2 regions of the Kribbella lupini genome follow, and region 2 is predicted to be linked to the other one. Evidence: riboswitches for the same ligand, from Rfam matches in the RefSeq annotation. Region 2 holds a riboswitch; the other holds the start of a gene.

Region 1 (7,249 bases), 130 kb from region 2:
AAGGATACGCGGTCCACGGTGAAAGGCTCGCCGTACACGACGTGGACCCGGCTCCCGCGGGGTGGGTAGCGCTCGACGTCCCCGCCCGGCAGCCGGGTGCCGAGCAGCGCCACCGGGAGGATCGGGGCGCCGGTCACCATCGCCAGGTAGGCGACGCCGGTGCGGACCTTGCGGAAGTCGCCGGCGCCCCGGGTGCCCTCGGGGTAGATGCTCATCACCTGCCCGTCGCGGAGCACCTTGATCGCCTTCCGGACCGCCAGCGTGTCGTACGTCGAACGGTCGACCGGGATCTGCCCGGCCAGGTGCAGGAGCTTGCCCTGCAGCCCGTCGAACGCCTCGATCTTGCCGAGCTGGTGCAGCATCCTCGGCGCGGTCGCACCCAGCAGCGGCCCGTCCAGCAGCCCCAGGTGGTTGGGCGCCAGCAGCACCGGGCCGGTCCGCGGGAAGCGCTCCTCGTGGTGCACGGTCAGGTCGTAGCGCCACCGCAGGTACGGCGCGACCAGGTGCCGGACCACGTTGCCGACCCGGTACGGAAGCGTCGGCAGGTCGTCGGTCCGGGGCAGCTCCTGGTGCCTGGTCAGCTCGGCTGTCATGACTCCCGCGGGTCGCGTGGCGGCGCGGCCTCGGCCTCCTTCGCGAGCCGGCTGATCACGTCGACGACCTCCTCCAGGGACAGGTGGGTGGAGTCGATCGTCACCGCGCCGTCCGAGGCGACCTCGAACTGCGACACGGTGGCGTCGTCGGCGTCACGGCGGACGATCTGGTCGCGCAGCTGCTCCGCGGTCAGCGCGCCCTCGGCCAGCTCGGCCTTGCGGCGGGCCATCCGGGCGTCCTGGTCGGCGGTCAGCAGCACCTTGAGCTCGGCGTCGGTGGCCACCACGGTCGCGATGTCGCGGCCCTCGACCACGATCCCGCCGCCGGGCTGGGCGTCGTCGATGATCTCGCGCTGCCGCCGGATCAGCTCCTTGCGGACGTCGAGGTTGGTGGCGACCTTCGACACGTTCTCGCTGATCCGCGGGTCGCGGATCGCCTCGGTGACGTCGGTGCCGTCGGCGGTGAAGTGGGCCAGCTGCGGGTCGGTGCTGATGCCCAGCTCGACCGCGCGGGCCCGCTCGGCGACGGTGGCGGTGTCGGTCAGGTCGAGCCCGGCCTCCAGCGCCGACCAGGTCACCGCCCGGTACATCGCGCCGGTGTCGAGGTACTTCAGCCCCAGCCTGGTGGCCACTCCGCGGGCCGTGCTCGATTTACCGGAACCGCTCGGGCCGTCGACAGCGATGATCATGGGCGGAAGGTTACCGGTGCACGGACCACCCGCGCTCGGTCAGTACGTCGACCAGCTGCTCGACCGAGGCCGGTTTGACCGCCAGCTCGACCTCACCGACCGGGCGGCCCGGGCTGTGGTCGATCCGCAGGTCCTCGACGTTGGCGCCGGAGGCGGCCGCGTCGGCGAACAACCGGGCCAGCTGGCCCGGGCGGTCGGGGATCGTGACGAGGACCGGGACGAGCTCGATGTGCGGCGAACCGTGCTTGCCCGGGACGCGCACCGCGCCGGAAACGCCACGGCGAAGCACCGCGGTCACCTCGTCGTCGGAGCTCTGGGAGCCGGGCTGTTCCTTGCTCAGGGCAATCAACAGCCGGTCGAGCTCGTCGCGGATCTGCTCCAGCAGGCCGCTCAGCGCGGGCGAGTTGGCGGCGACGATCTGGGTCCACATCCCCGGGTCGCTCGCGGCGATCCGGGTGACGTCGCGGACGCCCTGGCCGGACAGCTCGAGGTGCTCGGTGGGTGCGTCGACGAGGGTGCCGGCGGCCAGCGACGACATCAGCTGCGGCAGGTGCGAGACCCGGGCGACGGCCAGGTCGTGGTCCGGGACGGACAGCTCGACGGTCCGCGCGCCGCAGGCCTCGGCGAGCCGTCGTACGAGCTCGACGGCGGCCGGGTCGCTGGTCTCGTGCGGGGTGATCGCCCAGGTCGCGCCCTCGAACAGGTCGGCGCGACCGGCCAGCGGGCCGTTGCGCTCCGAGCCGGCCATCGGGTGGCTGCCGACGTACCGGCTCAGGTCGCTCGCGCGGCCGGCCGCCTCGGTGAGCGCCTTGGCGTCGGCGAGCGGCTTGCCCTTCACGCTGGCCGCGTCGGTGACGACGGCGTCGGTCTGCTCCAGCTGCTCGGCGATCACCGTGCCGACGTGGTCCGGCGGTACGGCGACGACGACGAGCTGCGGCTCCAGCTGGACCAGCCGCGAGCCGGCGCCGATCCGCTCGGCCATCAGGGCGTTGTCCGGATCGCCGTCGACCAGCTCGACCACCACGCCGAGGCGGGCGAGCGCGAGGCCGATCGAGGTACCGATCAGGCCGGTGCCGACGATGCGGACCGGGCCGCGAAGGGCGGTGTCACTCACTGGGCGCCCGTCAGGTCGGGGCGCAGCGCGGTGGCGCCGTGCAGGTAGACGTGCTGGATCTTCTCCCGCGAGCGCGGCGACTCGGTGTGCAGCATCATCCGGACCACCCGCGGCAGCGCGTGCGGGACGGCGATCTCCTGCATGCACATCAGCGGTACGTCGGTGAGGCCGATCTGCCGGCCGGCCACCGCGGGGAACTCCGAGCTCAGGTCCGGCGTGACGGTGAACAGGATGCTGATCAGGTCCTCGGAGCTGAGATCGTTCGCCTCCAGCACCGCCCGGACCAGCTCGGCCGTCCGCTCGAGCAGGTGCTCCCGCTCGTCCGCGTCCAGCTGGGTGGCACCCCGGATCGCCCGTACCGCCACTGTCCTGCCTCCTAGCTCACCACGTCCCGCACCGCTCCTCAGCGCTGGACACCAGTCTCAACATTAGGTCAGACCGCCCACGCGGTGCGCACCCGTCTCGCCACCGGCCCCCGACGTCCCTCAGCGGTTCGCGGTCTGAGCTTCCGCCGCGTCGACGGTCTGCTCCAGCAGCAGCGCGATCGTCATCGGGCCGACGCCGCCGGGCACGGGCGTGAGCAGGCTCGCGACCCGCGCGACCTCCTCCGCGTGCACGTCACCGACGTTGCCTTCGTTGTACCCGGCATCGATCACGACCGCGCCCGGCTTCAGCCACTCGCCGCGGACGAAGTTCGGCTTGCCGACCGCGGCGACCACGATGTCGGCCTGACGTACCAGCGCGGGCAGGTCCTGCGTCCGCGAGTGCGTGTAGGTGACGGTCGCGTTCGATGCCAGCAGCAACATCCCGGCCGGCTTGCCGAGGATCGGGCTGCGGCCGATGACGACCGCGTGCGCGCCGGACAGCGGTACGTCGTACGCCTGCAACAGCCGCAGGATGCCGCCGGGCGTGCAGGACCGGAAGCCCGGCTCCCCGAACGCCATCGCGGCGAACGAGTGCATGGTGACGCCGTCGACGTCCTTGGCCGGCGCGATCGCCTCGAATGCGGCCCGCTCGTCGATCTGCTCCGGCACCGGGTGCTGCAGCAGGATCCCGTGCACGGTCGGGTCGTTCGAGAGCCTGGTCAGCTCGGCCACGAGTTCGTCGGTGGTCGTCTCGGCCGGCAGCACGACGCTGACCGAGCCGATACCGGCCTTCTTGCTCCGGTTCTGCTTCATCCGCACGTACGTCGCGGAGGCCGGGTCGTCACCGACCAGCACGGTCGCGAGGCACGGCTGCACGCCGGTCTCGTCCTGCAGCTTCTTGGCGCGGACGGCGGCCTGGGCCACCATGTCGGCGGCGAGGTCGGTGCCGATCATCGGCCGGGCAGTGGTGTCTGAGGTCATACGGCGCGCTCCTTCGGGCGTCGGCGAACATTCGTCGTTGCCCAGGCGCGCGGCTGCAGCCGGAGATCCGGCGGGCCGTTCCCCGGTGGTGACCCACCTGAACGCCAGTAGCGGCCCGCCGGACAGTTTACCCAGCCGATCGACGCAGGATCACTTCGGCGACCTGTGGCGCCGTCGCCCCGGCCGCCCACCGAACACGCACGGCATCGACCGTTTCGGTCACCCGCAGCGCGGTATATGCCGAACGCACCACACCGATCTCCCGCCAACCCGCAGCGGTATGGACGTCAACCCGACCGGCCGCGACCGAACCAGCCCGCTGCAGCACAGTCACCCGATCCACCGCGGCCGGAGTCGAGGCCGTCACGGTCAACGCGTCACCGCTCACCGGACCCGCGGCCGCCGCGTACGCCGTACCGACATCTCCGTCGACAGCGCGGGACAACGCCGATCCCTCGGCCGGCGCCGGTCCGCCCGAGGCGGTCAGCACCAGCTCCGACCCGTCGGTGACCTGCACGGAGAACTCCCTGACCACCAACCAGTTCGACGCGTTCGCCGCCACCGCGCGGTAGCGCACGTACCGCGCCTTCGTCCCGGCCGGAGCCGTCGCGCGCACCTCGGCGGTCGTCGCGCGGGTCACCTCGGTCCAGGTCTCACCGTCCGCCGACCACTCCAGCGCCCCCGACTGGATGAAGTCGGCCGGGCTCCCGTCCTTGCCCATCAGTACGGCGATCGCGCCGATCTCCCGCGGTGTCCCGAGATCGACCCGGATCTCGTCGTTCGCCGCCGGAGCGCGGTTGCTCCAGTAGAACGTCGACTCGTCCCCGTCGACCATCCGCGCCGGCCCGTTCTCCGCGTACGTCGGAACGCTCGCCGTCGCCGTCCGCCGTGGCACCAGTCCGATCCACGCGTCGTGCAGCCGGCCGACCCGCGCGAGGAACGTGTCCACCACGCCCTCGCCGATCCGCGGGTACGTTCCGGAGTGCGGCGCGCGAACGTCCCGGATCGCCTTCGCCTGACCAGTCAACTTGTCGACTTGCTGACGCTTCAGCCAGGCCGTCGCGCCGTCACCGTCGTCGAGCGCCTCGAGCAGGCCGAGCGACTCCTCCAGCGCCTGCCCCCACAGGACGGTCGCATCGAGCCACGCCTTCGCCTCGTCGCTGAACGCCGGATCGACCACGCCGGCCCGGATCTGCGCCGGAGCCCGAGTCACCGCCCGGAAGAACGGCCGAAGCCCCTGGATCGCGCGGGCCATGGCATCCGCCGAGGCGGCGCCCGCCGGTGGGATCGCGCTCTCCGCCGACGCGCCGCTCCCGTCGTAAGCCGTCCAGAACGCCTCGATCCGGGCGGCGAGCTCCGGTGCGGACTCCGGGTGCAGCGTCGTGTCGTAGGTGTTCAGGTCCGCGAACACCTTCAGCGCCTCGATCGTGCGCCGGTCACCGCCGGCCCGCTCCGACAGCGCGCGCTCCCACGCCGCGCGCTCGTCGTACGTCGCCGGCTTCCAGCCCAGCTCGCCGAACGCGAAGAGCGCGATCTTGCTGACCGCGGCCTGGTTCATCGGGTTCGAGATCACGCCGACGACCTGGTCGGCGATCCCGCGGTCGCGGCCGCTGTAGTCGGCCAGCGGAAGCCGCCCGGCGAGGTAGTCGTTGACCGGGTAGTTGTCCCAGATCAGGATGTCGTGCCCGAACACCGCCTTCGCCTGCGCGGCCTGCGCGGCGGTGATGGTCCGCGGGATCACCCCGATCCCGGTCCAGTGCACGACGACCGCCGCGTCCAGCTGCTCGCGCAGCGCCTTCTTGTACGGCGTCTCGGAGACGTTGTAGTACTCGGTCGGCACCATCTGCAGCGGCGCGACACCGGGCTTCGTCGCGACCCACTCGCGCTGGATCCGGTTGAGCAGCTCGCTCTGCGCCTGACCCGCCGCACCACCGCCCGTGCCGTACTTGGCCCGGTCGGCGTCGCAGTGCCAGGTGTTGTAGTCGATGTCGTCGAGCGGCACGTTGAACGACCGGGCACCGAGCGCGTACAGCGCCTCGAACTTCGCGATCAGCGCCTGGTAGTCCGCGTCGGCGGTGTAGCAGATCGACAGCCCCGGCGAGAGCGCGAAGGTGAAGTCGACCTTGTTGCCTCGGGCCCGGTTCACCAGCTCCCCCAGCTGGGCGAGCTTGTCGGCGGGGTACGGGTCGCGCCACTGCTCACGGTGGTACGGGTCGTCCTTCGGCGCGTACTCGTAGGTGTTCATCCGGTGCGCCCCGAGGTAGTCCAGGTGGTCGAGCCGGTCAGCGTGCGACCACGGCGTCCCGTAGAACCCTTCGATCGAGCCGCGGTACCGCATCGTCGGCCAGTCCCGGATCGCGGTGCCGTCGATCCGCCGGCCCCGGAGCAGTTGATCGAACGTCCGGGCCGCGTAGTAGGTCCCGTCGGTGTCGACGCCTGCGAGCACCAGGTGGTGGCGCGAGCGATAGGTGCCTGCAGCAAGGACATAGCCCTCGGCGGGCAGACCGGCCGGCGGGGCCACGTCGAGATCGTCGAGTACGTCGTCGTTGCCACCCAGCCAGATGGTGACGCCCGGCCGGGCGTCGGCACGAGCCGGGTCGATCACTCGGACCGTGCTGACGCCGGCCCGTTCGAGTCCGGCTCGGAGAACGCGCTCGGCGTCGGCGTCCGCGGTGGGTCCGCGGACCAGGTCGACGCTTCGGCCGAGCGTGAACCCGTCGGGACGAGAGGTGAACTGCTGCGGTTCGGGCGTCACTGCTGGGGCTGTCGTCCCGGCCTGCGCCGAGAGGGTCAAGGGGCTGACGGCGAGGGCGAGGGCGAGGGCGAGGGCGGCGACGACTGCCACCGGCGGACCGAAGCGGCGCATGGGCGACTCCTTGGGGCGGAAGGTGTGCACCAACAGTCATTCATTGCGCACAACTGCTCGTCAAGACCATGCGCTGCCCAGATCCGGACACTTCAGGATCACTCACGGATGCTGATCGCGTCCACCGGCCGGTGGCGCAACACCCGTCGGGTGGGCAGCATGATCGCCAGCAGCCCGAGCAGAACCACTCCGCCCGCGGTCAGCGCGGTGGTGACCGGCGAGAACGCCGGGATCACCGTCGCCCCCTCGCTCAGCCCGACCGTGACGCCGACCATCGGCGGCAGGCAGAGCAACGCGCTCACCACCAGCGCGACTCCGATCACCACGACCGACTCGACCAGCATCATCCGGCGGACCTGCCGCTTGCCGATGCCGACCAGCCGGAGCAGCGCGAACTCACGCCGCCGGGCCGTCGTACTCATCACCAGGCTGTTGGCGACGTTGATCGCGACGTAGCCGAACAGCACGGCCAGCAGGATCAGGTTCATCCATCGGTTGAGGTCCAAGCCGGCCTGCTGCGCCTCCGCCATCGTCTTGCGGTCGGCGAGCACCACCCCGACGTCGCCCGCGAACTGCTTGGTCAGCGTGCCGGCCAGTGCGCTCGCATCGACGCCGGATTCGGCCCGGACGAGTACCGAGTC
Region 2 (7,249 bases):
CTGAAGGTGCTGGCGGCCGCGGGGGTGATCGAGGAGGCGCCGGAACTGGCCAAGACCCGGCGCGAACGCTGGTGGCGGTCGGCCAAGGCGTCGTACTCGTGGTCGATCGCGGACGCCGGCGGTGACCCGGCCGGCGAGCTGGTCGCGGAGACCGCCGAGGAGGCGAACCTCACACACCACACGACGAAGGTCCGTCAGTGGTTCGGGCTGAGGTCGGAGTACGACGAGCCGTGGGTTCGCGCGGCGTTCTCGACGGAGAGCTGGGTGACGCTGACCCCTGAGCGGCTGGAAGAGCTCGGGGCGCGCCTCGGGGCCTTGATCCAGGAGTACGTCGACGAGCCGTCCGAGGGCGAGGACGCCCACCCGGTCTTCGTCTTCGCCCACGCCGTACCGGCCCGGCCATGAGCACCGTGCTGGAAGCACCGAGCTTTCCGCCGTTGCGGCGGGACCGGCGGGTGCAGGGGTGGATCTTCTCCGCTGGGGTTTCGCAGGCGGGGGACGTGGCCTGGTACGTCGGGTTGGCGTGGAGTGCGACGCAGGTGACCTCGCCCGCTGGGGCCGGTCTGGTGATGGGGATCGGCGCGTTGCCTCGGGCGTTGGTGCTGTTGTGGGGTGGTGCGCTGGCTGACCGGCTGGATGCGCGGCGGACGATGATCCTGGCCAACCTCGGGCGGATCCTCGTGCTGGCCCTCGCCGCGGGGGTGGTCGCGATGTCCGGGGTTTCGCTGGCGCTCCTGCTGGTCGTGGCGGTGCTGTTCGGGCTGGTGGACGCGCTCTACACGCCGGCGGCGGGGACGATGCCGCGGCGGATGGTGCGCGCCGACGATCTGGTGAAGCTTGCCGCGAGCACCCAGTTGGCGAACCGGCTCGCGGTGTTCGTCGGTGCACCGCTCGGCGGGTTCCTGGTCGCGCACGGAGGGCTCGCCGCGGTGATGGTCGTGGACGCGATCTCCTTCGGGGTGATCGCGATCGCGCTGGCCTGGGTCGTGCGGCCGCGGCTCCCGCAGGTGTCCTCCGCCGGCTCGTCGATCCGCGCCGATCTCCAAGCGGGGTTCGGTTATCTGCGCCGAGATCTGCCGGCGCGCACTCTCGTGATCGCGTTCTTCGGGCTCAACCTCTGCGTCGGTCCGGTGCTCGCGGTCGGCCTGGTGCAGCGGACGTCGGCGGCCGGCTGGGGCGCCGGTTCGCTCGGGCTGTTCCAGGCGTGCTCAGGCATCCTCGCCGCGGCAGGCGCCGTACTGGCCATGCGCTGGAAGCCGACGAACCTGGCCCGCGCCGGCTTGCTCGCCCTCGTCTTCCAGGCCGCCGGCTGCGCGGCGATCGGCATCGCACCCCGCGCGGGCGTGTTCGTCGCGATGGGCGTCATCGGCTTCACGGCCGGCCTCGCGTCGGCGCAGTTGTCGGCGGCGTTTCAGCAGACCATCGCCCCGGCGTACCTGGGCCGGACCAGCAGCATCGTCAGCCTGTCCGACGAGGCCCTGATGCCGGTGGCGATGACCGGCTTCGGTCTCCTGATCTCCGGCGCCGGAATCCCCTTCGCCTGCGCCCTTCTCGGCACACTCTTCGCCGCCCTGATGATCTGGTCGGCCACCCGGTTGACCTGATCTGAGCGGGCCAGTTGAATCGAGCGGCATGAAGACGATCCTGTTCGCGTACCGGGTGAGTGACCTCGAACGCTCCCTGACCTTCTACCGAGCACTCGGCTACACCCAGATCGGCGACGTCGTCGGGGGCGGCGACTCGAGCCTGGTCTGGCTGAAGCTGCCCGACGAGCGCAGCGTGTCACTGGAGCTGGTGCATCGACCGGCCGACGGCCCGGTCGTGATCGGCGGCTTCGAGCACCTGGCGATCGACGTGGGCACGCTCGGTCCGACGCTCGACCGCCTGAAGGCCGCCGGCCTGACGCCGGGCGAGCCGGAGTTTCCGGCCGGTCCGGACGGCCCCAAGACCGCGTGGCTGCTCGATCCGGACGGGTATCGGATCGAGCTGGTCGAGTGGCCGCCCGGGCACCTCGAGAAGGTGCTGAACGGCGACGGTTCGTAGCAGCCGCTGCACCCGGTCCCTGGTCGCAGGTGGATCAGACGAGCATCGCGTTCTGGCGCTCGAGCGTCTTGACCGCCCCGCTGTTCCAGGTGCCGGCGAGCGACTGTGAGAAGGGATCGGGGAAGATCTCGTCATCTCCCTTGGTCAGCCCGTCGAGGATGGCCCGAGCTACCGACTGCGGTGACGCCTTCGGGATGTCGAGGTCACGCACCATGTCGGTGTCCACGGGACCGGGCAGCACGGCATGAACGGCGACGCCCTGCGCGGCCAGGACGGCACGCAGGGACTGCGTCAGCGAGAACGCGGCCGCCTTCGAGATCGAGTACGCCGGACTGATCGGCACCGCGGCCACCGCGGCCACCGACAGCACGTTGACGATCGCGCCCTTCGACTCGAGAAGTCGGGGCAAGAGCGCCTGGATGACGCCGATGGGCCCGAACAGGTTGACTCCCAGATGCCGCTCCAGGCCGGCTCGGTCGGCCAGGTCTTCGTAGCCGTAGCTGCCCGCGTTGTTGATCAGGATGTCGAGCGAACCCACCGTTTCCGCGGCGGCGGCGATCTGTTCGGCATCGGTCACGTCGAGGGTCAGTGGCGTGACGCGCTCGTCCGCGTGGGTCAGGGGCCGTCGGGTACCGGCGTAGACCCGCTTGGCGCCCCGGCTCAGCGCCTCGTCGACCAGCGCCTTCCCGATGCCGCGGCCGGCTCCGGTCACCAGGATCGTCTTGTCCGCGAGTGTCATCTGTACTCCTCGTCAGGGGGAAATCGAACTGTCGAGAGTGCAGACACCACACGGTCGGGAGATCGGGCGGCGCGAGGATCGCCCAGTTCTCGGCCCGGCCGGTGTCACCACTGAGGAAGACTGGCGAACCGGACAGCGGACGAGGTGATGACACGTGTGTGCGAGCGAGCTGATCGCGAAGGCGCGGGCGGGGGACGATCAGGCGTTCCGGCAACTGACCGAGCGACATCGCCGGGAGTTGCACATGCACTGCTACCGGATGCTCGGCTCGTTCCAGGACGCCGAGGACGTTCTGCAGGACACGCTGCTCGCCGCATGGCGCGGTCTCGACCGGTTCGAAGGGCGTGCCTCGATCCGGACCTGGCTGTACCGGATCGCGACCAACCAGTGCCTCAACGCGATGCGCGCGGCAAGCCGCCGTCCGGCGAAGGAGTGGGACGTGCCCGAGATCCAACCACCAGCGCCGAGCCGGCTCGGTGAAGTCGCCTGGCTGGAGCCGTACCCCGACGCGCTCCTCGACGGCGCGATCGCCACGCCACCGGGGCCGGAAGCACGCTACGAGCAGAAGGAGTCCGTCTCGCTGGCCTTCGTCACCGCACTGCAGCTCCTGCCCGCCCGCCAGCGGGCCGTCCTGATCCTGCGCGAGGTGCTGGGGTTCCCGGCAGCCCAGGTCGCCGACATGCTCGACTCGTCGGTCGAATCGGTCAACAGCGCGCTCAAACGGGCCCGCGCCACGCTGCACCGGCGCGTCCCGCCGAACAGAAACGTCGAGGCACCGCCCGCGCCCGCCTCACCGGCCGAACAGGCACTCGTGGCGAGGTTCACCCGCGCGTACGAGTCCAACGACGTCGACGCCATCGTTGCCCTGCTCACCGACGACGTCCGGGTCTCGATGCCGCCGGTGCCGCTCGAGTACCTCGGCCGTGACGCCGTCGCCGGTTTCTACGCCGCGATCATGAGCGCCAACCGCCAGTACCACCTGGTGCCCACGCGCGCCAACGGCCAACCGGCCTTCGGCACCTACCTGCGCGCGCCCACCGACGGCATCCGGCACGGAACCGGGCTCCTCGTCCTCACCCTGACCGACGACCGGATCTGCGCCGTGACCCGCTTCGACAACAGCGTCCTGCCCTGGTTCGGGCTCCCACGCTTCCTGCCCAGCCACTGAAGGACGCCAAGAGCAGCGCCCATCGCCTCGACTCGAAGGTCGACGTGATGGGCGCTCCTTGCGGACTGCGTCAGTTCAGGTCGAGGCCCGGGTACAGCGGGTGCTTGTCGAGCAGTTCGGCGGAGGCCGCGCGGACCTTGTCGGCGACGCCGTCGGCGAGGACGTACTTCGCCTTCGACGGCGCCCCGGCCGACGTGGTGGTCGGGGTGACGCTGGACAGGACATCCACCATGAGCTCGGCGACGCGGTCGAACTCGTCGCCGCCGAAGCCGCGGGTGGTCAGCGCCGGCGTACCGATCCGGACGCCCGAGGTGTACCAGGCGCCGTTCGGGTCCCGCGGGACCGCGTTGCGGTTGGTGACGATGCCGGCGTCGAGCAGCGCCGACTCGGCCTGCCGGCCGGTGATCCCGTACGACGAGACGTCGAGCAGGACCAGGTGGTTCTCGGTGCCGTCGGTCACCAGCTTCACGCCACGCTTCATCAGGCCCTCGGCCAGCGTGACCGCGTTGTCGGCGACGTTCTGCGCGTAGGTCTGGAACTCCGGCCGGCGCGCCTCGGCCAGCGCGACGGCCTTGGCCGCCATCACCTGGCTGAGCGGGCCGCCGAGCACCATCGGGCACCCGCGGTCGACGGCGTCGGCGTACTCGGGCTGGCACAGCACCATGCCACCGCGCGGGCCGCGCAGCGACTTGTGCGTCGTGGTGGTGGTGACGTGCGCATGCGGAACCGGGTCGAAGTCGCCGGTGAAGACCTTGCCCGCGACCAGGCCGGCGAAGTGCGCCATGTCGACCATCAGCGTCGCGCCGACCTCGTCGGCGATCTCGCGCATCTTGGCGAAGTCGACCTTACGCGGGTACGCCGAGTAGCCCGCGATCAGGATCAGCGGCTTGAACTCACGCGCGGTCGCGGCGACCTTGTCGTAGTCCAGCAGCCCGGTCTCCGGGTCGGTGCCGTACGAGCTCTGGTGGAACATCTTGCCGGAGATGTTCGGGCGGAAACCGTGGGTGAGGTGGCCGCCGGCGTCCAGCGACATGCCCAGCATCTTCTGGTCGCCGAGGGCCTTGCGCAGCTTGGTCCAGTCCTCGTCGGACAGGTCGTTGACGTGCTTGGCGCTCGCCTCGGCGAGGGTCGGCGACTCGATCCGGTTGGCCAGGATGGCCCAGAAGGCGACCAGGTTCGCGTCGATGCCGGAGTGCGGCTGGACGTAGGCGTGCGGTGCGTTGAACAGCGCCTTCGCGTGGTCGGCCGCGGCCTGCTCGACGGTGTCGACGTTCTGGCAGCCGGCGTAGAAGCGGTGGCCGACCGTGCCCTCGGCGTACTTGTCGGACAGCCAGTTGCCCATCGTGAGCAAGGTGGCGGGGGAGGCGTAGTTCTCGCTCGCGATCAGCTTCAGCGAGGAGCGCTGGTCTTCCAGCTCGGAGCGGATGGCGCCGGCGACGGTCGGTTCGACCGCGCCGATGACCTCGAGAGCGTTGCGGTAGGCGGCTGACGCGGCCGTCGCGTCGAAGGGTTGAGTCATCGTCGTCTCTCCTGCGGTTGCACTCGGTCGCGGCACCCAGGCGCACGGTGCCGACGTCTTCTCGCTCCCCGGTGGTTCTCCACCTCACGCGCCAGTCGCGACGCGGTAACCCTAGCGTGTGACGGCGCCGGGGAGGACAACTCCCTGCGCTGTCAGAAGATCCGGTCGACGACGGCACCGAAGGGCGTCGTCCGGGGCAGGGTGCCGAACACTCCACCCCAGTCGCCGGCCAGTCGGGACGCCACGAAAGCGTCAGCCACCTCGGCCGTCGAGTAGCGGACCAGCAAGGAGGCCTGCAGGCAAGCGGCCATCCGCGCCGCCAGCCGGCGCGCACCGGCCTCGGCCTCGGAGACGTCGGAGAGCGCTTCCAGTACGTCGGTCACGGCCGCGTCGAGCCGATGATCGGCGCCCTGGGCCGCGCCGACCTCGGTCAGCCACGCCTGCAGCGACTCCGGCCGGCGCAGCGCGCGCAGTACGTCGAGCGCGTTGACCGTGCCGGAGCCTTCCCAGATCGAGTTGAGCGGCGACTCGCGGAACAGCAGCGGCAGTCCCGACTCCTCGACGTACCCGTTGCCGCCCAGGCACTCCAGCGCCTCGGCGACCATCATCGGCGTCCGCTTGCAGACCCAGAACTTGGCCAGCGGGAGCGCGATCCGGCGGAACGCCTTCGCCTGCTCGTCGCCGGCCTCGGACGCGTCGACCGCGGCCGCGAGCCGCATCGCGAGAGCGGTTGCCGCCTCGCTCTCGATCGCCAGGTCGGCCAGCACGTTGCGCATCGCGGGCTTGTCGCGGAGCAGGTCCCCGAAGGCACTGCGGTACGACGTGTGCCAGGTCGCCTCGACCAGCGCGCGCCGCATCAGCGCCGCCGACCCGAGCACGCAGTCGAGCCGGGTCGCCGCCACCATCTCGATGATCGTGCGGACCCCGGCCCCTTCGTCGCCGAGCCGGTACCCGACCGTGCCGTGGAACTCGACCTCGCTGGACGCGTTGGAACGGTTGCCGAGCTTGTCCTTGAGGCGCTGCAGCGCGAACACGTTGCGGTTGCCGTCAGCAAGGACCCTCGGCACGACGAAGCAGCTCAGGCCTTCCGGCGCCTGCGCGAGGACGAGGAACACGTCGGCCTGCGGCGCCGAGCAGAACCACTTGTGCCCGGTCAGGAGGTACTCGTCACCGCTGCCGGTCGGAGTCGCCGTCGTTTGGTTCGCGCGGACGTCCGAGCCGCCCTGCTTCTCGGTCATCCCCATGCCGGCGAGCACACCGGTCTTCTCGGCAACGGGCAGCCGGCGTACGTCGTACTGGGTGGAGGCGAGCTTGGGGATCCACTCGCTGCCGAGCGAGTCGGACGCACGGAGCGCGGGGACGGCGGCGTACGTCATGGAGATCGGGCAGCCGTGCCCCGGCTCGACCTGCGACCAGACGTAGAAGCCCGCCGCGCGCGTCAGGTGCGGCGACGGTTGGTCGCTCGTCCACGGCGAGGCCTGCAGGCCGAAACCGATGGCCTTCTCCATCAGCCAGTGCCACGACGGGTGGAAGTCGACCTCGTCGATCCGGTTGCCGTACCGGTCGTGCGTCTTCAGGACGGGCGAGTTCTGGTTGGCCGGGAGCGCGTGGGAGAGCGCTTCCTGCGTTCCCGCGAGTTCTCCGACCGCCGCCAGCGCCGGGTCCTTCGCCAGGTCCCCGTGCGGGCGCAGAGCGTCACCGAGGGACGAGTCCTGGGTGAAGAAGTTCACTCCCTGAAGTGGGGGAGCCTGATTCGTTACCCCGTTTGGGTCCGCCATGT

What was found. A riboswitch is a leader RNA that binds a small molecule or an ion and turns the genes downstream of it on or off. The one in region 2 is predicted to bind ZMP and ZTP.
Region 1: linked by a shared signal. The riboswitch ahead of ABD235_RS07430 (bifunctional 5,10-methylenetetrahydrofolate dehydrogenase/5,10-methenyltetrahydrofolate cyclohydrolase) and the one ahead of ABD235_RS08010 (glycine hydroxymethyltransferase) in region 2 are both predicted to bind ZMP and ZTP.

What each region holds. Positions count from the first base shown of each region.
Region 1 covers NZ_BAAANC010000001.1:1,618,118-1,625,366, reverse strand. Annotated here, with positions in the region: gene ABD235_RS07450 (lysophospholipid acyltransferase family protein) at 1-593, opposite strand, end outside; gene cmk ((d)CMP kinase) at 590-1,282, opposite strand; gene ABD235_RS07440 (prephenate dehydrogenase) at 1,293-2,396, opposite strand; gene aroH (chorismate mutase) at 2,393-2,761, opposite strand; gene ABD235_RS07430 (bifunctional 5,10-methylenetetrahydrofolate dehydrogenase/5,10-methenyltetrahydrofolate cyclohydrolase) at 2,882-3,742, opposite strand; ZMP/ZTP riboswitch at 3,775-3,864, opposite strand; gene ABD235_RS07425 (glycoside hydrolase family 84 protein) at 3,870-6,608, opposite strand; gene ABD235_RS07420 (FtsX-like permease family protein) at 6,707-7,249, opposite strand, start outside.
Region 2 covers NZ_BAAANC010000001.1:1,745,537-1,752,785, forward strand. Annotated here, with positions in the region: gene ABD235_RS07985 (ArsR/SmtB family transcription factor) at 1-405, shown strand, start outside; gene ABD235_RS07990 (MFS transporter) at 402-1,604, shown strand; gene ABD235_RS07995 (VOC family protein) at 1,633-2,043, shown strand; gene ABD235_RS08000 (SDR family NAD(P)-dependent oxidoreductase) at 2,078-2,782, opposite strand; gene ABD235_RS08005 (sigma-70 family RNA polymerase sigma factor) at 2,937-3,950, shown strand; gene ABD235_RS08010 (glycine hydroxymethyltransferase) at 4,021-5,469, opposite strand; ZMP/ZTP riboswitch at 5,497-5,578, opposite strand; gene ABD235_RS08015 (acyl-CoA dehydrogenase family protein) at 5,622-7,247, opposite strand.